DNA from 3 places in the Brenneria izadpanahii genome. Region 1 is predicted to be linked to each of the others. Evidence: predicted binding sites of a transcription regulator. Region 1 holds the regulator's gene; each other region holds the start of a gene.

Region 1 (10,206 bases):
ACAGCCATATTGCGGGCTAAGTAAAACGTTTATAGCGATAGAAGACAACCCTTTCGCTAAAAAGCAGAGTTTTTGACTGTATTAATTGATGTATTTGGAATATACAATTAACAATACAGATTTACCCAATACATGATTTGCGCATTTAATCGCACCACATTGCAATAAAAACAGCAATAAATGCCTAAAGCGCGCAAATTATAACCATATATTCATCTTATGGCAAAAAATAAGGCGACGGCGCGCAACCCGCCGGCTTAATCGGCGTAGCGGTTGGATAGTCGGGTGATAGCCTAATGAGAATAAAAAACGGCTGAGAGAGACTTAACGCTGAAAAGGGGGAGCCGGCGTAGTCAGACCAAGCTGCTGGCGGGCCGCCCGGCGCGTCTCTTCCGGTAACGGTAAATAACCTTCCTGACTGACCAATGTCTGGCCGGCATGCGACAACACCCGATCCAAAAATGCGGACGTCAGCGCTTCCAGCGGTTGGCCCGGCGTTTTATTAACATAGATATACAGATAGCGGGTATATGGATAACGTCCGTTACGTATATTCTCCATGGAAGGATACACATAATCCGTACCTTGAGATGCCAACGGCACCATTCTTACCCCACTGGTAATAAATCCAACGCTGGCATAGCCAATCGCCTCGGTCGAGGCCGAAACGGCCTGCACCACAGAGGCGGAACCAGGAAGCTCATTAACCTGGGGCAGAAAATCGCCGCCGCATAGCGCCCGCTGCTTAAAAAAGCCGTAGGTTCCCGAGGCAGAATTACGCCCATAACGCACCAGCGATCGCTTTTCCCAACTGCCGCCCAACCCCAGATCGCGCCAGTTTTTTGCCGGCTGATGCCCGCCGCAGCGCCGGGTGATGGAAAAAATCGCATCCAACTGCGATAAATTCAGCCCCGGCAATGGATTATCTTGATTAACCATCACCACCAGCGCATCCATGGCGACCGGCACAGCCAGCGGCGGGTAGCCATAGCGTTGAACAAAAGCATCGATCTCGCTGGATTTCATGGCCCGGCTCATCGGCCCCAACTGTGCGGAGCCCGATGCCAGCGCAGTCGGCGCGGAAGAAGAGCCTGCAGCCTGAATCTGTATATTCACGCCGGGATAGCGCCGGCTGAAATCCGCCGCCCAACGCGACATCAGATTAGCCAGCGTATCCGATCCCGCGCTGGAGAGATTACCCGCCAACATTTGAGGTGGTTGCGCCATGCAGAAAAAACCGAGCAACGCTAAAATAGCGCCCGCGATTATATTAACGGCGGATTTCATGAATAAAATTATCCGTCAGGCTTAGAGGTTCGCTGTATTCTCGGCCAGAGAGGCGGGCACAATCAACCTATTCGGCAGCGTAAACACAAAACGAGAGCCTAAACCGAACTCACTGATAACTTCCAAGCGGGAATCATGATGGGTCAGCGCATGTTTAACAATCGCCAGGCCTAACCCGCTGCCGCCGGTCTGCCGCGAGCGCGCTTTATCGACGCGATAAAATCGCTCCGTCAAACGCGGCAAATGCTCCGCCGCGATCCCCGGCCCGTTGTCGCTGACTTGAAACTGCGCGCCCTGAGGCGTTTTTTGCCAGCAAACCTCGATACGGGTGCCTGCCGGCGTATGGTTAATAGCGTTGTAGACCAGATTGGAAACGGCGCTGCGCAGCTGTTCTTCGTTGCCGAAAACATGAAGGTTTTCATTCACGCGGAACACAATCTCATGGCGATCCTGACTTAACGCCTGAGCCTCGCGCTGCAATACGCGCAACATCAGAGGCATGTCGACTTTCTCGCTGAGATCGATGGTAGCGGCGGCTTCAATACGCGACAGGGTTAGCAGCTGTTTGACCAATCCGTCCATACGCCGCGTCTGCTCCTGCATGGTATTCAGAGCCTTACTGCGCAGAGAGTCGTCCAGCGCGTCATCCTGCATCATTTCCAAATATCCTTGCAATACGGTCAAAGGCGTACGCAGCTCATGGCTCACGTTGGCAAAGAAATTACGTCTGGCCCCTTCCAACTGGTGCATCTGGGTAATGTCGCGCGCCACCATCAGCAACTGCCCCTCGGAATAAGGCATAATGCGGAATTCAACGTGGTGGGAGTTATTCAGTTGCAGCGTGAGAGGACGGCTGAAATCCCGCCCTTTCATATAGCTGGCGAATTCAGGATAGCGCAGCAAATTGAGAATATTTTGCCCGCTGTCTTCCGGCCAGCGGAAATTGAGCAGATGCTGGGCCAGCCGGTTGCACCAGAAAATGGTGCCGTCTTCGGTGGTAATCACCACCGCATCCGGTAACGATTCGGCGCCGCTACGAAAACGCTTAATCAATAATGCCAATTCGCGCCGCCGCCGGCGGTTGCGCAATTGCATTTGATAAAGGCCGTAGAACAGCGGTTCCCAGCTCCAGCGTCCGGGCGGCGGCGTCATACTGCGATCGACCCACAGCCAGTAGGAGAGTTTAAGCTGATTGTAAAAATGCCAGCAAAGCACAATCAAAACAGCGGCGAAAAGAAACCAGGGCAGATAACCAAATACCAGCCCCAGCAAAAGCGCGGGCAGACAAAAAAAAGCCAGCTCCAGCGCCAGCCTCTTCCATGATAGACGTTCTAGCACGTTGATGTTTCTCCGGTACGACAACCTTCAATAGCGCGTTGAAAAACGGTACCCCGTTCCTCGAACGGTTTGCACCATTTTATCATGGCCGCTGGTTTCCAGCGCTTTACGCAGCCGGCGGATATGAACATCAACAGTGCGATCTTCAACATAAACGTTAGTGCCCCAAACGTGATTGAGCAACTGTTCACGACTGTAAACCCGTTCGGGGTGAGTCATAAAGAAGTGCAGCAGCTTAAACTCCGTTGGCCCCATGTCCAGCGCGAGTTCTTCCGTCGTTACCCGGTGAGAGGAGGGATCCAGACTCAAGCCGCGCATTTCAATCACCTCTTCAACGGCCATTGGCGAAATGCGGCGCATGACCGCTTTAATGCGCGCCACCAACTCTTTGGGAGAAAAAGGTTTGGTAATGTAATCATCCGCGCCGACTTCCAGCCCGCGCACCCGGTCTTCTTCTTCGCCCCGGGCGGTTAGCATCATGACGGGTATGTCACGAGTCAGCGCTTCACGTTTCATATGCTTGATGAATTGCAACCCCGATCCGCCCGGCAGCATCCAGTCCAGCAATACCAGCTCAGGAAAAGGTTCTGACAGTTGCATTACCGCGCTGTCATAATCTTCAGCTTCGACGGGCTGATAACCATTCTGCTCCAGTACAAAACATACCATTTCACGAATCGGTGCTTCATCTTCCACGACCAATATGCGTCTTGCCATTGTTAATCCTGCCGTTAATCATCGTCGCTGTTAGCATGCGCTGTGCATTATGCGTCAGTTTTGTGACAGATTTATGAAAAAAACGCCGGCGCATTTTTCCACGTCACGGAGTGACGACCCGAAAGGCGGCGGGCTCTCCAGCCCATCGCGAAAAAACGTTCCACCTTGCCGCATATTTTCGAACCGCTTTCCAAACTTATGTTTTCGCAACGACAGCGCGCTCACAGGCCGTTTATAATCAGAGACATTGCGATTACACGCCGTTCAGGGAGTTCCATGCGTATTATTCACACCGCCGACTGGCATCTAGGGCAATATTTCTATACCAAGAGCCGCGCGGCCGAACATCAAGCGTTTCTGCACTGGCTCATTGCTCAGGTCGAACAACATCAGGTGGATGCAGTAATAGTAGCAGGCGATATCTTTGATAACGGTTCTCCGCCAAGTTATGCGCGGGAAATGTATTACCGTTTTGTTGTCGATTTACAGCGTAAAGGCTGTCAGTTAGTCATATTAGCGGGCAACCATGATTCCGTCGCCACCCTGAATGAATCACGGGAATTGCTGGCCCGTCTGAACACGCAGGTCGTTGCCAGCACTGACGGCGATATCGAAAAACAGACGCTTGTGCTGAAAAACCGCCAGGGGCAGCCCGGCGCCGTGCTTTGCGCGATCCCCTTTCTACGTCCGCGCGATCTGATCGTCAGCCAGGCCGGGCAATCCGGCGACGAAAAACAACAGGCATTGCAGGACGCCATCACCGAGCATTACCGGCAGTGCTACCAGTTGGCCTGCCAGACGCGCGAAAGATTGGGGCTGCCGTTGCCCATCATCGCCACCGGCCACCTGACGACCATCGGCGTCACCGCCTCCGAGTCGGTGCGCGATATCTACATCGGTACGCTGGATGCCTTCCCGGCCCAGGCGTTTCCGCCGGCGGACTATATTGCCCTCGGACATATTCACCGTCCGCAACGCGTGACGAAAAGCGAACATATTCGTTACAGCGGTTCCCCTATTCCGCTCAGTTTTGATGAACTGGGCAGTGAAAAATCCGTTTGTCTGGTCAGCTTCGAACCAGATACCCCGCCAGCGATAGAGACGCTTGCGATCCCGATGACGCAGCCAATGCGGCTCATCAAAGGCAATCTGGCCGACATTGAGCGCCAACTCTCCGCCTTCAATGATTATCAGGGCGAAAAAACGGTGTGGCTGGATATCGAAATCAGCACCCAGGATTATCTGAACGATATGCAAAAGCGCATTCAGGCGCTGACCGAGGATTTACCCGTTGAAGTGCTGCTGCTACGCCGCGCCCGCGAACAGCACATGCAGGCGATTGTGCGGCAGGAAAAGGAAACGCTGAATGAACTGACGGTACATGACGTTTTTGAACGGCGGCTGGCGGCGGCCGGCGACCTGGAGGAAAATCGTCGGCAGCGCGTGCGCGCGTTGTTCGATCAGGTTATTGAAGAATTGGAACAGGATAAGCGCGCCGAATGAAAATACTCAGTCTGCGGTTAAAAAACCTCAACGCCCTGAAAGGCGAATGGAAAATCGACTTCACGCAGGAACCTTTTTCCAGCAACGGGCTGTTTGCCATCACCGGCCCGACCGGCGCGGGGAAAACCACGCTGCTCGATGCGATTTGCCTGGCGCTATATCACGAAACGCCAAGACTAAAAAGCATCACCGCCAGCCAGAATGAACTGATGACCCGCAACACGGCCGAATGCCTTGCCGAAGTGGAGTTCGAAGTCAAAGGCGTCGGCTATCGCGCCTTCTGGAGCCAGCGCCGGGCCAGAAACTCCCCCGACGGCAATCTGCAAACCCCGAAAGCGGAGCTGGCGCGTATCAATGACGGCAGGATACTGTGTGAAAAATTGACCGAAAAACTGAGCATGACCGCCGAAATAACCGGGCTGGACTTCGGTCGCTTCACCCGCTCGATGATGCTGTCGCAGGGGCAATTCGCCGCGTTTCTGAATGCGGATGCCAATGACCGCGCCGAACTGCTGGAAGAGCTGACCGGCACCGATATTTACGGGCTCATATCCGAACGCGTTTTCGATCGGCACAAACAGGCCAGGATAGCGTTAGAGACGCTGCAGGCGCGCGCGTCAGGAATTGAGTTACTGAATGATGAACAGCGCCAGTCGCTGGAAACGCAGCTGTCATTATTAACGCAGCGGGAGCAAGAGCTGGTTGCCGAGCGAGAGCAAGCACTAACTTATCAGCGTTGGTTTGAACAGCAGGATCGGTATCTGCACTCGCTGACGGCCGGCAAAACGCAGCGCGACGCGGCGCAAACCGCTATCCAGCAGGCGCAGCCCCAACTCGAACGTCTGGCGCAAAACGAACCGGCGGAAAAACTCAGACCCTTCCAGCAAAACAGGGATCGTTACCAACAGGAGTCCGCGGCGCTGTCGCAGCGCATCGCCGGCCTGGCCGAGCAGCAAAAAACGCAGCTATCCGCCGTAGCCGCGCTGCGCCAAGAGGAAGAAAAGGCGCAGCAAACCTGGCGCCGGCACGTTGATTACCGCCAGCAGCAGGAGGTATTGATCCGTGAACGCGTGATACCGCTGGATCACCAGATAGACAGCCTGCTACAGCAGGGTATAAAACTGCGGCAAGAACTGGAACAGGCGCAAAAACGTCAACAGGACGATCGGCTCAAGCTGGCGCAAACAGCGCAACGGCGCCAGCTTGCCCAACAACGGAGCGAGCAACTTCATAGCTATCGCCAGCAGCACCCGCATCACCAACACTGGGGGGAAAACCTTTCCCTGTGGCGGACCCAGTTTCAGCGTCAGCAACAGCTTGAAAGCGAACTGGCGAATTTGCGCCACAAGCAGGAAAGCTACACGCGACAGTCGGAACAGTTACAGCATCAAACGGCTCAGTTAGCCGCGCAACAAACCAAACAGCAGCATGAAGCCGATCGGGTTCAGCAGCAGTTCGCCCTGCATCAGCAAAGTCTGCAAGAACAGGAAGCATGCCAGCCGCTTGCCGCGTTGCATCAGCAACTTAGCCGCTCCATCGCGCAACGTCCCGACCGCCAGCAATTGGCCACGCTCAGCGCCTTATTTCAGCGGCTGGGCGAGGAGCGGCGGCAGTTGGAAACGCATCAGGCTCAGCAACAGGCGCAAATCGGCCGGTTGGAAGAACAACGCAAACAGCAAAGCAAAGAATACGCTCAGCGCCGCCAGCATTTAGCCGACCTGGATAAACATCACCAGTTGGAAATGCGCATCGTTAAGCTGGAGGAAGAGAGGAAGCGGCTACAGCCTGGCGACGAGTGTCCGCTATGCGGCTCAACGCACCATCCGGCAATCGACCGCTATCAGGCATTACAGCCATCGGAAACCGAGCAACGCTTGCAACTGTTACGTCAGGAAGTCAGCGATCTGGAAAGCGCGCTGACGCGCGCCGAAGCGCAGTTGGTTTCACAACAACAACAGACTGAACAACAACGGCTTGAACTCACCCGAATAGATGAAGAGCGCCAGCGTTTGCTGCAACAGTGGCAGGATGTCAGTAAGCGCTTACAAGGGGATTTCGATCCCGAACAATCCGCCGCAATAACCGCATGGCTGGAGCAGAGCGAAACCCAGGAACAGCACATTCAACGGCAAATTTCGCACCGAGAACAGATACAACGGCAATGGCAGGAAAGTAAGGATTCACTGACCAATGCGAATGCCCTGCTGCAACAGACCCTGCAGCAGATAGAACTGAATACCCAGCGGCAGCAGACGCTGAAAAACGTTCGGACCGAACTGGAACAATCGCTGCAACAAACGCAGGAGCAGCAAAGACAACACCGGTTGGCGCTGGAGCAAACGATCACCGGCTTTGGCCTGGGCCTGCCGGAGGCGGCGGAGCAGTCCGCCTGGCTGACGCAACGCGGCGATGAATGGCGAAAATGGAAAGACGCCGAGCAGGAGCAGCAACAGCTATCTAACCAGTTGTCGGCGCTGGAAGCCGATCGCCAGCACCTGACGAAATCCCTTGAAGAGTTTGAACGGCATCTGCTGGCATTACAGCAGCAGCAGGCGGCGCATATAAAAACCCTGGAGGCGGCGCAACAGCAGCGGCGCGAGCTTTTCGGCGACCAACAAACCGCGGACGTCAGCAATCGGCTTCGGCTAAGCGATCAGCAATATGAGCAGGCCAGCCGACAGGCGCAGGAACAGCGCCAGCAGGCGGAATCATCGTTGAGCCGTTTAACCGGCGAATTGACCGGCTTTCAACAGCAGCAAACCCGCGTAAACGCGTTATGCCAGCAGGCGGCGCAAGACTTCATGCAGGCGTTACAGCACAGTATTTTTACCGACGAGGAGGCATTTCAACGCGCATTGCTTGATGAGCAGGAACGCAACGAACTGCGCGACTGGAAAGAAAAACTGTATCAGCAGTTGCAGCAGGCCAGCGCGCTTCATCAGCAGGCCGAGCAGTCGTTGGCCGCGCATCGGCAGCAACGTCCGGCGACATTGGCGGCTGACGCCACCCCGGCGTCGATACAACAGGCGCTGTCCGAATTCGGCGAGATGCTGAAAACCAACCTTCAACAGCAGGGGGAAATCAATCAGCAGCTAGCCACCGATCGCCGCTACCGCCAGAATCAACAGGCACTGCTGGCCGAAATCGCACAAAGCCAACGCCACTATGACGACTGGAGTTGCCTGAATGAACTTATCGGCTCGCAAAAAGGCGATAAATTCCGCAAATTCGCCCAGGGGCTGACGCTCGATCATCTGGCGTATCTGGCTAATCTGCAACTTGCCCGTCTGCATGGGCGCTATCTGCTGCAACGTCAGACCGATGACGAATTGAAGCTCCAGATCGTCGATACCTGGCAGGCCGACGCCGTCAGAGATACCCGCACTCTTTCGGGCGGAGAAAGTTTTCTGGTTAGTCTGGCGCTGGCGCTGGCGCTCTCCGATCTGGTGAGCAACAAGACCAGTATCGATTCGCTGTTTCTGGACGAGGGCTTCGGCACGCTGGACGCCGAAACGCTGGACGCCGCGCTGGATGCCCTGGATAACCTCAACGCATCCGGCAAAACCATTGGCGTAATCAGTCACGTCGAAGCCATGAAGGAACGCATCCCGGTACAGATCAGGGTCGCTAGAATTAATGGGCTCGGCATCAGCCGCTTAGCGCCGGAATTCGCGGTTTAGTTTAGGTTCGGCCGATGAATAATCTTATTTTTATGCAACATAAGCCGGCCGAATTCGCTATTATGCCCGCTGCCTCAATGAACCTGCGCGCAAATTCGCGCGCCCAGTCTGAGATAACACCATGCTGTGGTTTAAAAATTTAATGATTTACCGCTTAAGCCGGGAAAGCGCTTTCTCTGCGGATGAGATGGAAAAACAGTTAAGCACCTTCGCCTTCGCGCCGTGCGGCAGTCAGGACATGATGAAAACGGGTTGGGTATCGCCGATGGGCTCCCACAGCGATGCGCTGACGCATGCCGTTAACGGCCAGATCATCATCTGTGCGCGTAAAGAAGAAAAGATCCTGCCCTCACCGGTCATCAAGCAAACGCTGCAGGCCAAAATCGAGCGGCTGGAAGCGGAACAACACCGCAAACTGAAAAAAACCGAAAAAGACGCGCTGAAAGACGAGGTGCTGCACAGTCTGCTGCCGCGCGCCTTCAGCCGTTTCAGCCAAACCTGGCTATGGCTCGACACCGTTAACGGACTGATCATGGTCGATGCCGCCAGCGCCAAGAAAGCGGAAGATACGCTGGCGCTATTGCGTAAAACGCTGGGGTCGCTTCCGGTTGTGCCGCTGACGATGGAAAACCCGATAGAACTAACGCTGACCGAATGGGTGCGCTCCGGTGAGCCGCCGGCGGGTTTCGCGCTACAGGACGAAGCCGAACTGAAAGCGATTCTGGAAGATGGCGGCGTCATCCGCTGCAAGAAACAGGATCTGGTGTGTGATGAAATCGCCGTCCATATCGAAGCCGGCAAACTGGTCACCAAGCTGGCGCTCGACTGGCAGGAACGGGTACAGCTGGTGTTGTCGGATGACGGTTCGCTGAAACGGATGAAGTTTTCCGAAACTCTGCGTGAACAAAATGATGATATCGATCGGGATGATTTCGCCCAGCGTTTCGATGCCGACTTTATTCTAATGACCAGCGAACTGGCCGCGCTAATCAGCAACCTGATTGAAGCATTGGGCGGAGAAGCGCAACGCTAGCCTAACGGCGCATGTTCCGCGCTGATGAAATAGTGCCCGCCGAAGCTACGCCAACGGCGGGCATGCCGGTTACACCTTGAAGTGTCCGATAGCCGCCGTCAGATCGTCGGCCTGAGACTGCAACGCGGCGGATGCAGCCGCAGACTCCTGAACCAATGCCGCATTCTGTTGCACCATCGAATCCAGTTGCACAACCGCCTGGTTGATTTCATGGATGCCGCGCATCTGCTCATCCGCCGCATGGGCGATCTCGGACATCACCGTCGTTACCGTCGATACTCCGCCGACGATGCCGTTCATGGTATTACTGGCCTGACGCACCTGAGCCGAGCCGGATGATACGCTGACCACGGTCGATTCAATCAACGCTTTAATCTCTTTCGCCGCCTGTGCGCTGCGCTGCGCCAGATTACGGACCTCGCCGGCGACCACCGCGAAGCCGCGCCCCTGTTCGCCGGCCCGCGCCGCCTCCACCGCGGCATTCAGCGCCAGAATATTGGTCTGGAATGCAATGCCGTCAATCACGCCGATGATATCGCCGATTTTGCCGGACGCGGTCACGATATCCTCCATCGTCACAATCACATCAGACACCACTTTCCCGCCGATCTCCGCTTCTTTCGCCAGCGCCAGCGACCTTTCATTAAC
Region 2 (10,206 bases), 1.2 Mb from region 1:
CAAACGCGCGCGTCCCCAGGCGGAAGAGGAACTGGCCCAGCTGCGCGCTTTCGCCAAAAAATTCTACGGCGTCGCAGAGTTACAGCCGTGGGATATCGCCTACTACAGCGAGCAGCAGAAACAGCATCTCTACTCTATCAGCGATGAGCAACTCCGCCCCTATTTCCCGGAACAGCGCGTCGTCGAAGGGTTGTTTGAAGTGGTTAAACGCATCTATGGCATTACCGCCAAAGAGCGCAAGGATGTGGATGTATGGCATCCGGAAGTCCGTTTCTTCGATCTGTTTGACGAAAACGGCGAACTGCGCGGCAGCTTCTACCTTGATCTCTATGCGCGCGAAAACAAACGCGGCGGCGCCTGGATGGATGACTGCGTCGGCAACCTGCGCAAAGGCGACGGCGAGCTGCAAAAACCGGTCGCCTATCTGACCTGTAACTTCAACCGTCCGGTCAACGGCAAACCGGCGCTGTTCACCCATGATGAAGTCACCACGCTGTTCCATGAGTTCGGTCACGGCCTGCACCATATGCTGACCAAAATCGATACCGCGGGCGTCGCCGGGATCAGCGGCGTACCGTGGGATGCCGTCGAATTGCCAAGCCAGTTTATGGAAAACTGGTGCTGGGAGCCGGAAGCGCTGGCCTTTATCTCCGGACACTATGAAACCGGCGAGCCGCTGCCGCAGGAACTGCTCGATAAGATGCTGGCGGCGAAGAATTATCAGGCGGCGCTGTTCATCCTGCGCCAGCTCGAATTCGGGCTGTTCGATTTCCGTCTGCATGCGGAATTCGATCCGGCCAAGGGCGCGCAAATTCTGCCGACGCTGGCCGAGGTCAAAGCGCAGGTCGCCGTGGTGCCAAGCCCAAGCTGGGGACGCTTCCCGCATGCGTTCAGCCATATCTTCGCCGGCGGTTACGCGGCCGGCTACTACAGCTATCTGTGGGCCGATGTGCTGGCGGCGGATGCCTATTCCCGCTTCCAGGAAGAAGGCATTTTCAATCGCGCCACCGGTCAGTCTTTCCTGGATAACATCCTGTCGCGCGGCGGTTCCGAAGAGCCGATGACGCTGTTCAAACGTTTCCGCGGCCGTGAACCGCGTCTGGATGCCATGCTGCGCCACTATGGCATTAAAGAGTGAACGGCGTTAAAGGATGAGTATCCGCCTGATCGCAGAAGAAGGCGCCGATAACGGCGCCCTGGCCTCGCTGGCCGAGCGCTGGGGGCTGATATCCGATCCCGCCGCAATCATGGCTCTGGCGCTGACGCCGGAGCGTCTGGAGTTGCGTAAACTGGATGAGCCCCGTCTGGGGGCGATCTATGTTGATTTCATCTCCGGGCCGATGGCGCACCGCCGCCGCTTCGGCGGCGGGCGTGGCGAGGCCGTCGCCAAGGCGGTTGGCATTAAAAAGGATTATCTGCCCGATGTGGTCGATGCCACCGCGGGGTTGGGGCGCGATGCTTTTGTGCTCGCTTCATTGGGGTGCCGGGTAAGAATGCTGGAGAGGAATCCCGTTGTGGCGGCGCTGCTGGATGACGGCTTGCAACGCGGCTATCAGGATGAGGAGATCGGCCCGTGGCTGCGCGAGCGGCTGACGCTGCTGCATGCTTCCAGCCTGCATGCATTACGCGACATAACCCCGCCGCCGGACGTTGTTTATCTCGATCCGATGTTTCCGCATCGGCAAAAAAGCGCGTTGGTGAAAAAGGAGATGCGGGTGTTTCAATCATTGGTGGGAGCGGATAACGACGCCGACGCCTTGCTGGCCCCCGCCCGGCGGCTTGCCAAAAAACGCGTGGTAGTGAAACGGCCGGACTATGCGCCGCCGCTGGCCGGCGTTCCCGCACAGTCAATGCTTGAAACCAAAAGCCACCGCTTCGATTTTTATCTGCCGCAGGACGAAGAATAATACCCAATCCTCGCTTACGCGAGGATTGATCGCTATGACGTTACGCCCGCCTTAACCTATCCCATTAACCGCCTTTTATTCTTCTGCCTCTTCCTCTTCATCCCGCAGCGGCACAATCAACATATCGATATGCACCGTGTTAATCAATTGACGCGCGGAAGACATGAGTTTGCTCCAGAAATCCTGATGGTGGCCGCAGAGCACCAAATCCATATCGTATTTCTTGATGGCATCAACCAGGATTTGGCCCAAATCGCCGCTGCCGCTCAATGTCTGAGTGATGGGATAGCCGGCGTTCTGAGAAAGCTCAAGCAGCGCATGCTGGGTTTCCTCAGAGATCCGTTGCTGCATATCACCCAAATTGACGTCGATAAGCCCAGTGTAAAGATCAGAGTAATTCACATCGACGTGAATCAAAGAAACTTTCGCGTTATACGGTCTGGCCATAGAGACCGCTTTTTCCACTAACACTTTGCTTTCCGGAGAAAGGTCAACAGCAACAAGGATATGTTTGTAAGCCATAATAAGACTCCTTCCGTAAAGGCTAATATTGGTTCAGCAGATTTTCTGCTGCCAATCTGACATTTAATAGCGATTTATATGATAGCACTTTGCTGCCTCACGGTATGTTTAGCAGATCACAACGCAATGCTTTAGCAAATACCGCACAAGATTACCCAGTAATGGAAAGCTAACATCTTGATTCTTCCATTAAAGACCTATTTTAAATCCTGTCAATATTATGCGCTAGTTTAGTAGAAAGCGCTCCTTTTTGCGCTTAAAGCATGCAGTTTATGCTTCTCTTCCGGGCATTACGGCAGAGAAAGTCGCCTAATGCGTCGATTTTATCGTAACTGTAGAAAAAAAAGACGTTCCTCTTCTACAATGAAAATGAGGGGCGTCGGTACTGTACATCCGCCTCCTCAGGGGAGAAACAACGATGGGGTTAACCGTGATGCGTTGGTCATCCGGTCACACGATAAAATCACGTGCATAACGTGTGGCATAAATATTCGCAGGCGTGTAACTGCTACTGACGAATATGACACCTACCGGGAGGGGAGCATGATCAGTACATTTGCGCTTTTCTGGGCTTTATGTGTTGTCTGCATCATCAATATGGCGCGGTATTATTCCTCATTACGCGTATTACTTCTGGTATTACGTGACTGCGATCCGTTGCTTTATCAGTACGTGGATGGAGGAGGGTTCTTTACATCGCATGGTCAGCCAAGCAAACAAATCCGGCTGGTACGCTATATCTACGCTCAGCGCTATCTTGAGCACCACGATCCCGAGTTTGTGCGCCGCTGTGAAAGGGTGCGGGGTCAGTTTCTGCTTACAACCGCGTTGTGTGGATTGGTGGTTATCAGCCTGATAGCGATGCTGATTTGGTATTGAACACATGAACTGTTATCGATAGTAAAAGGCGATCCGCTAAGAATCGCCTTTTTTATGTTTCGCAGATCCCCGCCGGCGGCCACGGATACCGTGTTAAGCATCCGTAATCAACCGGCCTTGCCTATCGCTAGATCAGCTTTAATGCCAGCCAGTACAAGGCGCCCGATAATAACAATGAGACCGGCAGCGTCAGTACCCAGGCCAACAGGATGTTTTTCACCGTTTTGCTCTGAACGCCGCCGCCATCAACGATCATCGTTCCCGCCACCGCGGATGACAATACATGGGTAGTGGAAACCGGCATCCCGGTATAACTGGCGACCCCAATCGACAACGCGGCCGTTACCTGCGCCGATACGCCCTGCGCGTAGGTCATCCCTCTCTTGCCGATTTTCTCGCCGATGGTGGTGGCGACTCGCTTCCAGCCCACCATGGTTCCCAGCGAAAGCGCCAGCGCTACGGCGACGATGATCCAAATCGGCGCATATTCGACAGTCTGCAGCAGATCCTTACGCAGATTGCTCAGGTAGCGTTTATCATCAAACTGCGTTTCCGGCAGCTTGATAACCCGATCCATAGTATCGGCAATGCACATCAGCAACCGCCGCGTCTTGCCGCGATCGTATGCGCTTAGCTGCTCATAGCTTTTCAGGTTATTGAGCAGATTCTGCGTCTGCTCGATAGCCATCATGACGCGGGAACTATCGCAGTAGAATTCCGTCGCGCCGTTCTCATCAGCGGGAATACTCTTTTCTTCCGTCGGAATCAACGGCGGCGACAGGTCGATAACATGCCCCAGCGCGGCGCCATGCTGCAGATAATATTCCTGCAGGTTAATCACCGAATCGCGGGTACGGCTGATGTCATAGCCGGAGGCATTAATATTGACGATGAACCCGGCCGGCGCCACGCCGATCAACACCAGCATAATCAAACCAATACCTTTCTGACCGTCATTGGCTCCGTGCGAAAAGCTAACGCCGATGGCCGATAAGATCAGTGCGGTGCGCGTCCAGAACGGCGGTTTCCGTTTGCCATCCTGCTTTTCACGATCGACAGGCGTTAGGTGGACGCGTTTGCGCTTTTTACTGTTGTTCCAGAAACGGCGCAGCAGGAACACCATCACGCCGGCAATAACCATCCCGACGATCGGCGACAGAATGAGCGACAGAAAGATGCTGACCATTTTGGGAATATTGAGCGCATCCACTACGGACGTATCCGTCAGCAAGGCATTGGTTAAACCGATGCCGATGATGGCGCCAATCAACGTGTGCGAGCTTGAAGCGGGAAGCCCGAAATACCAAGTGCCGAGGTTCCAGATAATGGCGGCAAGCAGCATGGAAAAGACCATTGCCAAACCATGGGCCGAACTGACATTCAGCAATAAATCGGTTGGGAGCAGGTGAACGATGGCGTAAGCGACGCTTAACCCCCCCAGCAGCACCCCCAGAAAGTTAAATACGCCCGCCATAACAACAGCGAACTGCGCTTTCATTGCGCGAGTATAGATAACGGTAGCGACGGCGTTGGCGGTATCGTGGAAGCCATTAATAGCTTCATAAAACAATACAAACAACAAAGCCAGAATCAACATCAGGCCGGTGTAATAATCCAGTCCGGCAAATAAATGTAGCATAATCGTTAGGCCATTCAGTGGTCATGAACGCGGCGCATTATCTGCGACAAGAGGTAGTGGGGAAAAGAGAAATATGACATTTTTTTGACTTAGCATATTACAGCATATGGCAAAAACGACGATTAATTAATAAAAATCAAATGATTATAATTTTTTACCAAACAACGTAAATTGTTACGCTAGTATCTGACTGAAACGAACACTACAATTTGCCGCCCTGAAGGCCGAAGACCCTCATAATCAGAGCAGATATAACCGGAGAATTTATCGTGGAACAGTTTGACGTTGTCATCATTGGCGCCGGCGCGGCGGGATTGTTCTGTGCCGCACAGGCCGGACAACGGGGACTACGCGTGCTGCTGCTCGACAACGGCAAAAAGCCGGGGCGTAAAATTTTGATGTCCGGCGGGGGACGCTGCAACTTTACCAATCTATATGCCGAACCTGCCGCTTATCTGTCTCTGAATCCTCATTTCTGCAAATCCGCCCTGGCGCGATATAGCCAATGGGATTTCATCAGCCTGGTGAACAGCCATAATATCGCCTATCACGAAAAAACCCTTGGCCAGCTATTTTGTGATGATTCGGCCCAACAGATCGTCGATATGTTGGTTAAAGAGTGCGAACGGGCTAACGTTACGATCCGTCTACGCAGCGAAGTGGCCGTAGTGGAAAAATCGGGCGACGCGTTTACGCTACAGTTAGCCGGCGGAACGACGCTGCGCGGTTCAGCGCTGGTGATCGCCAGTGGCGGCCTATCCATGCCGGGTCTGGGGGCGACACCGTTCGGTTATCAAATCGCCCGGCAATTTGGTTTGAACGTCTTGCCCACGCGCGCCGCCCTGGTGCCTTTTACGCTGCATAAACCCCTGCTGGAGCACTTACAGACGCTTGCTGGCGTCTCTGTACCGGCGGCGATCGCCGCAGAGAATGGCGTAACGTTTCGTGAAAATATCCTGTTTACCCACCGGGGACTTTCCGGCCCGGCGGTGCTCCAGCTCTCCAGCTATTGGCAGGCCGGCGAGTTCGTAACGATTAACCTGTTGCCCGATCGGGACGTGGCGGCGCTGATTAATGATGAACGGCAGTCCCACCCCAATCAAAGCCTGAAAAACACCCTGGCGCAGTGGCTCCCCAAACGGTTGGTCGAGTGTCTGCAAACGCTGGGGCAATTGCCTGATGTCACGCTAAAGCAGTTGAATGGCGCTCAGCAGTTGCAAATCGAGAAAGCCATCGGGCAATGGCGGGTGCAGCCTAATGGCACCGAAGGCTACCGAACGGCGGAAGTCACGTTAGGCGGCGTAGATACCCGTGAGCTGTCGTCAAAAACCATGGAGGCCGGTAAAGTACCGGGGCTGTATTTTATTGGCGAAGTGGTTGATGTAACCGGCTGGCTTGGCGGCTATAATTTTCAGTGGGCCTGGAGCTCGGCCTGGGCCTGCGCGCAAGCGCTTCCTCCCGCCAGCTAGCAACAATAAATAAAATAATAGTAGCGGTTGGCTATGACATCCCACCATCATGACATTGAAACAAAAGAACATTCGTAGAAACGATTTAATTCGCGCCTAGTAATAAATTATCAGTAAAAACAATGTATTTTACTGCCTTTGCAGGCTTGTCACCGCTGCCAACTCACGTATCCTCATCCAAGGCATTGGATCCGCGAAAAAGGAGAGGCGGATGATTTCCGAACATGGCAAGAAGCATAAAAATCATTGGTTCCTATTATTCATAGCGGGTGTGCTGCCGCTACTGCTTGGCCTACTGTTTACCTTCGTTGAATCCCGAATGATGGTGAAACGAGACCTTGAATCTACCGCGCAAATCGTCATGTTTCATACGGAACACATCGCAGAACAAGCATGGACGATGGTTGCCGAACTCAATCATTTTGCCGGCCGGCCGTGTAGCGCAATCAGCGCCGATCTACAGCACCTCAGCTCGGTATTCTCCTACTTTCGCGTGATAGGCGTAACGCAAGGCGGCAAGATTTACTGTTCGTCGAGACCCCGCAATATCTCAACACCAATGGATATCGCCATTCAACAATCCCTATCCGCGCCAATATATGAACGATGGAGCCGATCCATTAAAGGGGGGCTCAGCCCAAAAGACCGGCCGGCGATCATTTTCGCTCAGTCATCCCCCAAGGGTTATGGTTCTTATGTCGTGGCTGATGCCCGGTATCTTATCGATCTGATGCGCGCGGTCAGTCAGATGCGAAAATACCTGCTGACGTTAACGGTAAACAAGGGTTATTCCATTCAGGTTGGCCAGCCAATCCCCCCCATTTCAGGCATCTTCCCCAGTATGGAATTGATTCTCAAATCAAGCCGGTATCCGATCGCCATACGCGTAACCGCGCCAACGGCGGAATCGATAAGGGCATGGAAACAAACGAGCTTTATCTTCCTTCCGCTTACGGTCGCCCTATCGCTGATTTTCACCGCCATCACATGGCGCAGGCTAAAGCGTAAACACTTTTTCCAGGATAAAGTGCGCAAAGGGATCGCCAAAGGCGAATTTTCCGTCTATTACCAGCCGATTTATAACTCCGAGTCGCAAAACTGCACCGGGGTTGAAGCCTTGCTGCGCTGGCGGCGCAGCAATGGAGAGTGGATCAAGCCTGAAGTTTTTATCTCGATCGCCGAAAAGGAAGGCATGATTATTCCCATCACCCGCCACCTGTTTGATCTTGTCGCATCAGACATCGCGGGCTGGAAGATAAAACCGGGGTTCCATCTTGGCCTCAATGTGGCCGCGGAACATTTACACCACCCGGATTTTGTCGAGGATGTCCGCCGCTTCGCGGCAAGGGTCGCATCATACCGGTTGAACATTACGCTGGAACTCACGGAACGAACCCTGATCAGCACCGGTTCCGACGTAATACAGCGTCTGCATCAGCTGCGGAAGGATGGATTTCTCATCTCCATTGATGACTTCGGCACCGGCCACTGCTCGCTTTCGTATCTGCAAAATTTCCCGTTGGATTTCCTGAAAATCGATCGGGGGTTTATCCGCACCGTCTCGTCGCCGGATGAGGAAGCGCCTATCCTTGACGCCATCATTAACCTCAGCCATCGCATGAAGCTGGGCATGGTGGCGGAAGGCGTCGAAACTATCGAACAGTTGACCTACCTAAAACAGCGCGGCGTTATTTTCATTCAGGGATTCCTTTACGCCAGACCCATGAGCAACGAATCCCTTATCGTCTGGCTTCATTACAACGGCGACAGATCGCTGGAGAGGATGATAGGTTAAGAAGATTAGGACATAACCGGCGGGGATCAACGCCTGCCGGTTATGTTTTGCAAACACAGAAAATCAGAAGCGGTAGCCGACGCCAACGTTGAAACTGTCGGCTCGGACATCAAAGGTTTTCGTGCCTTCATAACCAACGTCAATCACCCAGTTTTCGACAGGCGCGACCTGCACGCCAAAACCATAGGCAAAGCTGGTTTTCTTTTCGCTGCCGGATTGACGCATTACGTCGCCTTCTTCCCAACTCGACTTACCATAGCCAATACCAGCCAGACCATAGACGCTGACAATGTCGTTAAAGCGGTAAGACGGCCCTGCCATCAATGAGTAATATTTAAACTTATAGGTGTCATTGCTGGAATTTGGATAATAATCGGTCTGTTTCGCCCCTAAATAGGTGAAAGAACCGATAATACCGACGGCGGAATCACCCTGATAATGGTACTTGGCCGTAATACCTTTCAGGTCTTTAAAATCGTCAACCTTAGCTTGCGCATAACCTAATGATACCGTCTGAGTTGCATTTGCAACCGACATTCCCATACCAAGCAGAAATCAACAGCGTCGTTTTTTTCATCATTGAGACATCTTCCATGTTTGCATAATCGTGACAATGCAATGTGTAAACTACGTGATAGTTAAACACCGCACCTATTTTGTTCGCACACAAAATTACATTTAACAAAGATTTTGTAAACAGACTTACATTTCACTATTAACTTAAATTTAACATAAGTTTTTAAGATGTTGATTAATAAAGAATAAAAAATAAATACCAGCGTAATCCACTGTTTTTTGAGAAATGTCTTATGACTGAAAAGATCACCATTACGAAATGACGGAGCCGATCACGATTAACGATGATGACATCGGCACATCAGCTATCAGATGTAATAAAAAGGGAACGGAAAACAGAGAGAAAAGCAAAGAAAGGAATTGGTCGGTGAGAGAGGATTCGAACCTCCGACCCCTTCGTCCCGAACGAAGTGCGCTACCAGGCTGCGCCACTCACCGAATGCGGGCGCATATTACTGCTACCCTATTGAAGCGTCAATCCCTTTTTAGAAAAACGATTCCGGCTGTTGGTAAAGTATCCACTCGCCGATCTCATCCCTAGCCCGTATTCACGTCCACGGTGAATCAGGCGGATAGACGATCCGCTAAACGTGTTAAATACGGAACAAACGAACAAGACTTGAACGATGCAATCAGTGACGTTAAGGTACTCGCCTGTTATAACGCCTGGTTTTCCCATGATCACTATTGCTCTCATTGACGATCATCTCATCGTTCGTTCCGGTTTTGCCCAACTGCTGGCGCTTGAGCCGGATATGCAGGTGGTCGGCGAATTTGGCTCCGGCCGCGAAGCGCTGGCCGGTCTACCGGGACGCACCGTGCAAGTCTGCATATGCGATATCTCAATGCCCGATATTTCCGGTCTCGAACTCTTAAGCCAGTTGCCGAGAGGAATGGCGGTGGTGATGCTGTCGGTTCACGATAGCCCGGCGCTGATTGAACAAGCGCTAAATGCCGGCGCGCGCGGATTTCTCTCCAAACGCTGTAGTCCCGATGAACTCATTGCGGCGGTTCGCACCGTGGCAACCGGCGGTTGTTACCTCACGCCGGACGTCGCGCTGAAGCTGGCCTCGTCCAAGCGGGATCCGCTAACCCGCCGCGAACATCAGGTAGCGGAAAAGCTCGCGCAGGGGATGGCGGTAAAAGAGATTGCCGCGGAACTGGGGTTATCGCCCAAAACGGTACACGTTCACCGCGCCAACCTGATGGAAAAACTCGGCATCAGCAACGATGTCGAGCTGGCCCGACGTATGTTTGATGGTTGGTGATGCGTCCATTACTTACCCGGCTGATTTCCATTATCGCCAGCTTCTTTATCTTCTCCGCCGCGTGGTTCTGCCTGTGGGGCATTAGTCTGCATCTGGTGGAGCGGCCCGATCTGGCCGCGTTGCTCTTCCCATTCGGTTTACGCCTGGGCCT
Region 3 (10,206 bases), 290 kb from region 1:
CAACGCTCCCGACGGCGGAAAGTTACGCCTCCGATAGCGACGCGAAGAATTCCCGGATTAACCGGGTAAAATCTTTCGCCGCCATAGCGGCGCAGCGCAGAGTTTGTTCATGGGACAACGGCGTATCCGACAGCCCTTCGGCATAGTTGGTGATGGCGGCGACGGCCAGCACCTTCAAACCGCAATGCCGGGCCGACAGTACCTCCGGCACAATCGACATCCCCACCACATCGCAGCCCAAAATCTGCATCATACGGATCTCCGCCGGCGTTTCGAAATTGGGGCCGGTATATGCGGCAAAAACCCCTTCCGCCAAATCAATGCCGGCCCGCTCCGCCACGCCAGCCAAACGATTGCGCAACTCGCGGTCGTAAGCATTCGCCAGGCTGAAGAAACGCGGGCCGAAACGTTCATCGTTGGCTCCCACCATCGGTGATTCCGGCATGAAATTGATGTGATCGCTGAGCGCAACCAGACGGCCGGGGCCGACGCTCGGCCGCAGGGAACCGGCGGCATTGGTGGCGAATAGGAATTCACAGCCGAGTAATTTAAAGGTGTAAATCGGGGTTGTCATTATCTTCATTCCCCGCCCTTCATAGAAGTGCCCCCGGCCTTTCATCACCAGAACCGGAACGCCTTCGAGATATCCGGCGACCAACTGCCCGGCATGACCAACCACGCCGCTGACCGGGAACCCCGGAAGCTCATCGTAATCAATAACAACGGCGTCCGTCATGGCATCGGCCAACTCTCCCAGGCCGGAACCAAGAATTAAGGCGGCGCGAGGTTGCAGATCGGCGATTTTACCGCGGATAATATCCGCCGCGATGAAAGCATCATTTTGATTAAACATGGTTATTTCCGGTCGAAAAATCAGGAATTTTATCTTATGAGCAATAAATAACAGGGACTAATACAATATCGGCGGCCTATTTATTGCCTGTCTCTATAAATAGCTATAAATTGCATCGCCCCGGCCCCAGGAGAAAATAGCGATGAAAAGGCAACAAACTAGCAAATTTGATCTTGGACCGATTAATTTCCGTCTGCTGCACTACTTTCGCATCGTAGCCGAAGAGATGAACTTCACTCAGGCCGCACACCGTCTCAACATGTCGCAACCGCCGTTGAGCAAGCATATCAAAGAGCTGGAAGATCAGCTGGGCGTGAAGCTGTTCCTGCGCACTACCCGCACCATGTCGTTGACTCCGGCCGGCAGCAAGCTGCTAAGCAGCGTGGAGAATCTGTTGGATCAGGCCACGATTTCTCTGCGTGAAGTTCAGCAGTTGGGACGCGGGGAAGTGGGACATATGGTGGTGGGCGCCGTCGGAACGTCGGTATGGGGAGCGCTGATGCAAACCCTGCAACAATTTACCCGCCAGGTTAAACACGCCACCTGGTCGTTGAATGAATTGACGCCGGTTGAGCAAATTATCGCCCTGCGCCAGCGCCGTATCGATATTGCCGTCTGGCGGGAAGCGGCGAGCCAGTCGCTGCCGGAGATGGCGTGCCAATTGCTGGCTCGTGAAAACTTTGCCGTCGCGCTGCCGCAGGATCATCCGTTAGCCAGCGGGGACGCGATCCCCTTTGAAGTATTAAAACGCGAGTCTTTTATCGTGCTGCCGTCGCAGGAGAGAAATCTGGGGCTTCAGGTGCGCAATCTGTGTCTGAAATATGGATTTTCGCCGGTCATCGCCCATCAGGTCAACGAGCCGCAAACCGCGCTGGCGCTGGTCGCCGAAGGATACGGCATCACCTTGCTGCCCGTCAGCTACGGCCGAATTACCTGGCCCGGCGTGCGGTTCTGTCCATTGATCAACCCGCCGTCGGCCGACCTGTATGTGGTATACGATCCCTACGCCACGCCGCCTCTGGTGCAAGAGTTTCTGCAAATAGTGCGCCGGCAGGTGCGGCGCTAAATGGCGCTTTTCCGCGAAAGTCTCTTCTTCAGAACGTCAAAAAGGCCGATTAATCGGCCTTTAAGTTTGACAACAAAGTTCGAAATATTGCCATCAACGACCCCCTCCCGGCCTCCCTCTTGTCAGGGGGAGGCGCTAATGCATTAAGAACACTAGCTTTTCTTCCTCCCCTGCGAAGGGGAGGGTCGGGGTGGGGTCAGAACAAAAAATTAGTGGATTGCTCCCGGCGGGACATCTTTATATGCATTGATGTAGGCCTTCAGGACTTTCTTCAATAGATTACGCATTTTGTTCACCTTGACTAATTACGTTGTAAGATTGTTACCTCAAGGTGAATAATTGTACGATTAGCCATCAACGCACGCAAGATTTTTGTGACGCAAATCACAAAAAATCACATCCTTCGCCGATGGCGCTTTCCCTCATCTCCAACGCCGGCATACCTGTATCCTCACACGATTGATTTTTGAATGTTTTTGTTGCGAATAGTTACCGGACTGTCAAACAACAAATTAGCACACTATGTTATGCTCATAGCATGAGATGAAATACCGGTAGCCTTACGTATTTGTTGATACTCACACGCGATGGATTTCATCAAATTACGTTCCGACGCTCAATTTCACCATTGGCAACCCGCTTACAAAGGCTCGCCCTGCACACCATGGAAACCTGGAAACTCAACTTATTCTCTGCCTGGCTGGGATGTTTTTTTACCGGCCTGGCCATGAGTCAGATATTGCCTTTTCTACCGCTGTACATAGAGCAACTCGGCGTACATTCACATGAGTCATTAAGCCTCTGGTCGGGGATTATTTTCAGCTCTTCATTTATGGTTTCCGCGATTGTCGCGCCGCTATGGGGGAGCCTGGCCGACAGAAAAGGGCGCAAGCTGATGCTGCTGCGCGCGGCGCTCGGCATGTCCATCGTCATGGCGCTGCAAGGCCTTGCCACCAACGTATGGCAGCTATTTTTTCTGCGTTCCATGATGGGTCTGACGTCAGGTTTTATTCCTAACGCCATGGCGTTGATCGCCTCGCAAGTACCGCGCGAAAAGAGCGGCTGGGCGCTAGGCACTCTGTCTACCGGACAAATTTCCGGGGTGATACTCGGTCCGCTGCTCGGCGGATTTATGGCCGACTATATCGGCCTGCGCATCGTATTTTTCGTTACGGCCGGAATGCTGTTCACCAGCTTTTTGATTACGCTTTTCGCGATTAAAGAAAACGTTATCAAAGTCAGCAAAGCAAATCGCCTGAGCGGGAAAGCGGTGTTTACCACCCTGCCCTACCCGATGTTGATCGTGGGTCTGTTTATCACGACCATGATGATCCAACTGGCAAACGGCTCCATCAACCCGATTTTGACGCTGTTCATCCGCGACCTTGCGCCCGACAGCAATAATATCGCCTTTATCAGCGGCGTTATCGCCTCCGTTCCCGGCGTATCGGCCCTGTTGGCCGCCCCTCGCCTCGGCCGGCTGGGCGATCGCATCGGCGCGCACCGCATACTGATCGCCGCCCTGGCGTTCAGCGTTCTGCTGTTTTGCTTAATGTCGGTGATTCAAACGCCAATCCAGCTCGGCATACTGCGGTTTATGCTGGGATTTGCCGATGGCGCGCTGATGCCCGCGGTACAGGCTCTGCTGGTGAAATACAGCAGCCAACAGGTAACCGGCCGCATCTTTGGCTATAATCAATCATTCATGTATTTGGGGAATGTCGCCGGTCCGCTCATTGGCTCAAGCGTTTCAGCCATGGCGGGCTTCCGCTGGGTCTTTCTGACGACCGCCTTTCTGGTGCTGTGTAACGCCATACAGATCGCATTAAACTTCCGTCGGGTAGCTAAAAAAGCCTGAACAGATCAGGCCGTCGTCCAGAACGTCTGGATTTTCACCAATATCCGCCTTATTCCCGACCGCGCGGCGGCGTAACAGCCTGGCAATCACGCAAATGACATATCCGTTATTTAAGCTCCTGTGATTTTCATAATCAAATCAGCCTAGATCCCCAAGATGACGGATACCACAAGAGTGAACACGATGAAACACAATGTATTACCGCTATTGCTAGCCGGCCTTGTTCCGTTAAACGCCCTGGCCGATGGCGAAAAAGTCACCCGCTATATCGTTACTTTTCCCGCCGGAGAGCGAATCGCTTATCAGGGCAGATTCGCCGGCAATTTTCCCAACGGTTTGCCGATAGGGATTGGCTCCGGCCTCCATTTTGCGGGTAAACAGGGCGACGACCTGCTGTTTACCACGCTGACCGATCGCGGTCCCAACGCCGATGCGCCGCTGGCGGGGAATAAAGAAGCCAAGATCTTCGCCACCCCGGATTACACCCCGTTGATTATGGATATCAAAGTGAGCGCCAAAGCAGCGCTGGCGATCAACCCTCGTCCCTTGCATGACGAGCAAGGGGCGGTAAATGGCCTGCCGTTGCCGGGCGATTTAATCGGCGCCACCAACGAAGCGGCGTTGAATGATGCACTGCTTCCCCTAAACACCAGTACACGCGGCCTGGATACCGAAGGGATCACGCCGGACGGCAAAGGCGGTTTCTGGCTGTGCGATGAATACGGTCCGTTCCTGATCCATATTGATGCGCAAGGGAAAATCCTGGAAAAATTCGGCCCGACGCCGGCCGGTGACGAGCAGTCCGTCGCCAGCGGACTGCCCAATATCATCAAATGGCGTCAGCCCAACCGTGGCTTCGAGGGATTGACCCGGCTACCGAACGGCACCCTGGTGATGGCGCTGCAAAGCACGCTGGATATTAATGAAAAAAGTAAGAACAAGGCGCTATTCACCCGGCTGGTGATGTTCAACCCGGCAACCGGCGCCAGCCGAATGGTGGGCTATCCCATCAATATCGACAGCTATAAGAAAGCCAAAGATGCCAAAATCGGCGATATCACCGCGTTAGATAACCAACGCATCTTGCTGGTGGAACAGGGCGAAGATAAAGATAAGCGGCTACAAAACCGCATTTATCTGGTGGACTTAAGCTACGCCACCGATCTGACGCCGTTTGACGCTGACGGCAAATCGCCGGAATTTGACGACCGCGAACGGTTGGAAAAACGCGGCATTCGTCTGGCGCAAAAACAGGAGTTGGTCGATCTGCGGAAACTGGGTTGGCGGCAGGAGAAAGTTGAAGGTCTGACCATTGTCGATAGACAAACGCTGGCCGTCATCAACGATAACGACTTCGGCCTGCGTTCCGTCCTGAAATCCCCGGTGAAAGCAAAAGACAAGGCCGATGATTACCAGGTCAGCAAGGACGGCAAACTGACGCGGGATGGGAAAGCCACCGATACCACGCTGGAAATCGTACCGTTGCAAAAGCCGGAGTCCGATAACGAGCTGTGGCTGATTAAACTGGATCGCCCTTTGCCGTAACAGGATGGCAACAGATGCTGCCACAAGCGGCGATTTTTATGACCCTCGCTAATAACGCAATGGTTTATATACAGATTTTATATAAAACCTCTAATCCGCTGGTGGCGGCTTTTCCGCAGCAGTAGGATCGAAACGATTTTTCTATCGTCAAACGAAGGAGGTTTTAAGGTGTATAAGGCGTATGACAGATACAGAAATCCGCTCGATACCGGTTACCGCGTGATGCAAAGCGATTCTCGCCTGGTCGGAACCATTGCGGCTATTCATACCGAAAATCTAAAACGTGAAGAAGTCCGTCGTTCAAAATGCGTCGAGCTGCGAGGCGTTAAAGGGCTATTTGCCCCTCAAGAACTAATGTGTCTTAGCCGTGCCTGATCTTTAGGATGCGTGGTATTTTAACGCGCGGTTTATGATGCAGTGTTTTTGTTATTCGGGCGTCGTTTTGTCGCCCGATATTGCCCAAACGCTTTCACCCCGCCCCGGCAAACATCTCCGTTCAGGTTCGTTCAAACCAATCGCTGTTTTGTTCCGCGATCGGGGTAATCGAATAAATCATTTCCTGTAAGTGATCGCGCAGCGCCTTTTCAGCCGCATCGGGATCGCGTTTTTTCAATCCGTCAAAAATAAGATAGTGCTGCTGAATCAGACTCTGCGGCGGGGAAACCTGGCCCAGGCTGAGGAAACGCACCCTGTCCATGGTCGCTTTAATCGATTCAATGGTTTCCCAGGCCAGAGGACACTTTGCAATCTGGGTCAAAAACTGATGGAAGCTGTCATCAAGGTTGAGAAACTCGCGGATCTGTTCATTCTGCGCAGCCAGTTCCTGACGGCGCAGGTTATGTTCCAGCGACAGCAATTGCTCATCGGTTACCATCCCGGCGGCGCGGCGGACAATCGCACACTCCAGCGCCTGGCGGATAAAGCGGGCATCCGCCACCCGCTGTTCGGAAATCTTCATCACAAAGGTGCCGCGCTGCGGCAGTATCTGCACCAGCCCGGATTCAGCCAGCTTGATAAACGCCTCTCTGACTGGCTGGCGAGACACCGCGAAACGCGTTGATATCTCTTTTTCAGACAGCAGCTTACCCGGCGGAATATTGCATTCCACGATATCTCTTCGCAGTACGCGATAAATTTGTTGATTTACAGGCTCATTGTTATTGATTTGAAAAGAGTTATCCATTCAGCCGTTTTTTACCCAAGATATTTGCCGACTGAATATCATACATCCTTCACGCTTATCGCCCTAGGCATAATTATTGCCAAAAGAGCTGATGTTCAGACATACACGGCTAATGAAAATAGCTTAAAAAGCACGGCCGATTGATAAACCGTGCTTTACCAGGATTGCCGTATAAATTAGCGGACTAACGTTTTTAACGTTGCTTTGGCGCCTTTTTCCACCAACGCCAGATAAAACTGCGTTACCGTTTGCACGAAGGTTTGATTGTGGGATAAGTCCTGACCAAAAACGGCATCCAAAGAGAGTAATGCCGTCACTCGCTCTTTCCCTTCACGGCTTCGTTGTACCGTTTCGGCTAGCACCGCCTGCAACGGATCGCTGATTTCAATGGGTTGCCCTTGTTCATCAACCCCGCCGACATAACGCATCCAGCCCGCGACGCCTAACGCCAGCATGTCAAAGCGGCTGTCATGAGCCAGATGCCAGCGAATGGAATCCAGCATGCGCTGCGGCAATTTCTGCGAACCGTCCATCGCTATCTGCCAGGTACGGTGTTTTAAGGCCCGGTTACGATAGCGCGCCAGCAACGCATCCGCATAGGCGGCGAGATCAACGCCCTGAACGCTCAGCGTGGGCGCCTGCTCTTGCAGCATTAAGCGGTGCGCCGCCGCCACAAGATCGCCATCTTGCATACATTCGCTAATGTATTGGTAGCCGGACAGGTAACCCAAATAGGCCAGGAACGAGTGGCTGCCATTGAGCATTCTCAGCTTCATTTCTTCAAACGGCAGCACATCCTGTACCAATTCGGCCCCGGCTTTTTCCCACTCAGGACGATCATTCACAAAGTTATCTTCGATAACCCATTGAAAAAACGGCTCACAGGCAACGCCGGCCGGATCGACGACGCCCAATTGGTTATGAATAGTTTCCAGCGTCTCCGGCGTGATCGCCGGAACGATCCTATCGACCATCGTGGAAGGAAAAGTGATGTTCCGCTCAATCCATCGCGCCAACTCGATATCCTGCTGCTCAGCCAATTGCACAATCACATTGCGGGTAACGTGGCCATTTTCCGGCATATTGTCGCAGGACATCACGCTGAATGGACGCAACTGACGTTCCCGTCTGCGCTTAATGGCAGCCAGAATCACGCCGGGCAGGGAGCGCGGCTGGTCGGGCGACGATAAGTCATGACTAATCAGCGGATGTTCGGTATTTAACCGGCCGGTCGCCGGATGATGGCAATAGCCCTTTTCAGTCACGGTAATTGACACGATGGCAATATCCGGCGCGCTCAGCGCTTCCAATACCGCATCAATACCGTCAATTTCGGCGTGCAGCGCCGATGTCGCCACTCCCACAATTCGGCTCTGCCATCCGGTATCGGCCATTTCCGATACCGACCAGAGTAAATCCTGCTGACGAATATCGTTGATTTGCTGCTCGCCGCCAACCAGATTGATCTCGCAATATCCCCAGTCGCTATTGTGTTCAGATGCCAGCTTATCGGCGCAAACCGCCTGATGAGCCCGGTGAAACGCGCCAAAACCGATATGGGCGATACGCGTCTTCAGGGCGCTGCGATTATATTTTGGAACGATCACCTGTGGTTTCAGCAGGCTAAATTCAGTGATTTTCATTCTTTTCCCCGATCTCGATTTTAAAAATATTGAGGTATTGCCGCTATTAAATAAAACCAGAGAGATTGTCGTCCGTTCTATCTCTCTGAATATTTATTATGCGGCATCCTCCAGAGCGCCCAGGTCGCGATCTTTTACTTCCGGCATGCAAATGGCTGAGAATAAACCGACAAGTGAATAAATAATTAACATAGCAGCGATAGGCCACCAGGATCCGGTCATATTACAGAAGATACCGGCCAACAGCGGACCGAATCCGACGGCAACCAACCCTCCCGCTTCTTTGGCGATAGCCATTTGCGTGAAACGATCCCGCGCGCCGAATATTTCCGCCATGGTAATATTTTCGAGCGCAAACAAACCTAATACGGCCACGTTATGAATAACAATAATGCAGAGGATTATCGTGCTGACCGCGACATTTTTATCCACAATGATCGACAGCATTGGGTAAGCCAGAATGATCGCGGAAATATTGATAATAATATAAGGAATCCGCCGCCCGACCTTATCAGAGAGCCACCCCAGTAACGGTATGGTAATAAAACCGATGACGGAACTGATCATTAGCGCATCGGTCGGAATCGCTTTTTCAAACAATAATGTCTGGACTAAATAACCGGCCAGGAATGTTTGAATAAGACCTGAATTGCCAGCCTGACCAAACCGTAGCCCGGTAGCCAGCCAGAAAGACTTACCCTTGAACATGCTTAATATTGATTTACTGGCAATAACAGGCGCTTGAGTCGACGACGCGTCATCACCGGTTTCATTAACTTCTTCAAAGACAGGGCTTTCTTTAAGGTTCATCCTTAACCATATGGCAAAGAACATGACGACCACGCTGCACAGGAAAGGCACGCGCCAGCCCCATGCGAGTAATTGTTCTTTATCGAGCAGGAAAAACATAATCGCCCAAATCGCCGTCGCGCTAAGCGTTCCGCAGTTCGTGCCCATCGCAACCAGAGAGGAAATAATCCCGCGTTTTCCTCGCGGCGAGTATTCCGCCAGCATGGTGCCCGCGCCGGATATTTCAGCGCCTGCGCCCAATCCCTGAACGATGCGTAGCGTCACCAACAAGATGGGGGCAAAAATGCCAATCTGGGCATAGGTGGGTAAAACGCCGATTAGCGTCGTACAGATCCCCATCATCGTAATAGTAATAAAGAGGACTTTCTTCCTTCCTATTCTGTCCCCCATTCTTCCGAAGATAAAGGCGCCGACAATACGCGCTATATATCCCGCGCCGTAGGTTCCCATCGCCAAAATTAAGGCCATGGCCGCAGACTGTTCCGGGAAAAATATTTCATGAAAAACTAATGCAGCTCCTAGCGAGTACAACTGAAAGTCCATAAATTCCAAAGCGGTTCCTAACCATCCGGATACAGCCGCTTTTACTAAATCAGTGGTGCTCCGCTCAGGTTTATTCGTCCTGGACTCTACTTGTTTATTGTTCATATTTATACTCTCTACGATTTGTAGTTAGCGTATAGCACTCTATCAGGTACAATTTATAAATGCGCTATACCTCTATCCAGGCCTGGCGAATAGGGCCTGGATAAATACAGAAGAAGATAGTTGTTATAAAAACGCCCGGTGTTGTTTAAATCAATCGTCACCCCCCTTTAAATAAATTGCAGAAACAATCTAACCTGCTATTTATTAAAACTTATTCATCAAATTCCAATAACACCTTACAACAGCTTTTTTGATCCTTTTCGAAAATCTCAATCGCATTAACGACTTGCTCATAATAAAATTGATGAGTGATTAATTTTGACGGATCGATTTTCTTCTTTTGCAGCCATTCAATAACAACCGGAAATTTGTTCGCATTGAGTCTTGATGAAAAAATAGAAAGCTCTTTACTCGTAATCCCTTGTTGGCTTATATGACAAGGTTCGTTGGAAAAGCCCATGATAGCGATGCGGGCCGCCGGCGAGGCAATGGTGATCGCTTCTTGCAAAATCGCCGGATGGCAGGCCGCGTCAATAATCAGCGTCGGTTTAATATTCAGCTTGTCCAATTCATCCTTTAATGACAGCGACGCGTTATTAA

The links. The regulator PhoB, encoded in region 1, activates phosphate uptake and scavenging genes when phosphate is short. The targets are predictions, from matches to a motif close to CTGTCATAAAACTGNCNNAT.
Region 2: pitA (inorganic phosphate transporter PitA) is a predicted target of PhoB. The motif match lies at 5,019-5,038, and genes of this name have one in related genera.
Region 3: HC231_RS18850 (esterase-like activity of phytase family protein) is a predicted target of PhoB. The motif match lies at 3,861-3,880, and genes of this name have one in related genera.

The regions. Positions count from the first base shown of each region.
Region 1 covers NZ_CP050854.1:3,944,372-3,954,577, forward strand. Annotated here, with positions in the region: gene HC231_RS17625 (PstS family phosphate ABC transporter substrate-binding protein) at 325-1,287, opposite strand; gene phoR (phosphate regulon sensor histidine kinase PhoR) at 1,309-2,625, opposite strand; gene phoB (phosphate response regulator transcription factor PhoB) at 2,653-3,342, opposite strand; gene sbcD (exonuclease subunit SbcD) at 3,619-4,845, shown strand; gene HC231_RS17645 (AAA family ATPase) at 4,842-8,525, shown strand; gene rdgC (recombination-associated protein RdgC) at 8,647-9,558, shown strand; gene HC231_RS17655 (methyl-accepting chemotaxis protein) at 9,628-10,206, opposite strand, start outside.
Region 2 covers NZ_CP050854.1:5,170,284-5,180,489, forward strand. Annotated here, with positions in the region: gene prlC (oligopeptidase A) at 1-1,138, shown strand, start outside; gene rsmJ (16S rRNA (guanine(1516)-N(2))-methyltransferase RsmJ) at 1,152-1,907, shown strand; gene uspA (universal stress protein UspA) at 1,983-2,429, opposite strand; gene uspB (universal stress protein UspB) at 2,973-3,308, shown strand; gene pitA (inorganic phosphate transporter PitA) at 3,436-4,947, opposite strand; gene HC231_RS23125 (BaiN/RdsA family NAD(P)/FAD-dependent oxidoreductase) at 5,217-6,416, shown strand; gene HC231_RS23130 (EAL domain-containing protein) at 6,628-8,211, shown strand; gene HC231_RS23135 (Ail/Lom family outer membrane beta-barrel protein) at 8,275-8,748, opposite strand; tRNA gene HC231_RS23140 (tRNA-Pro) at 9,149-9,225, opposite strand; gene uhpA (response regulator transcription factor UhpA) at 9,465-10,055, shown strand; gene uhpB (signal transduction histidine-protein kinase/phosphatase UhpB) at 10,055-10,206, shown strand, end outside.
Region 3 covers NZ_CP050854.1:4,229,429-4,239,634, forward strand. Annotated here, with positions in the region: gene xapA (xanthosine phosphorylase) at 23-853, opposite strand; gene HC231_RS18835 (LysR family transcriptional regulator) at 996-1,919, shown strand; gene azuC (stress response protein AzuC) at 2,129-2,206, opposite strand; gene HC231_RS18845 (multidrug efflux MFS transporter) at 2,584-3,777, shown strand; gene HC231_RS18850 (esterase-like activity of phytase family protein) at 3,961-5,322, shown strand; gene HC231_RS18855 (putative selenium delivery protein YdfZ) at 5,545-5,697, shown strand; gene HC231_RS18860 (GntR family transcriptional regulator) at 5,819-6,505, opposite strand; gene HC231_RS18865 (mannitol dehydrogenase family protein) at 6,682-8,148, opposite strand; gene HC231_RS18870 (MFS transporter) at 8,245-9,606, opposite strand; gene HC231_RS18875 (Zn-dependent oxidoreductase) at 9,818-10,206, opposite strand, start outside.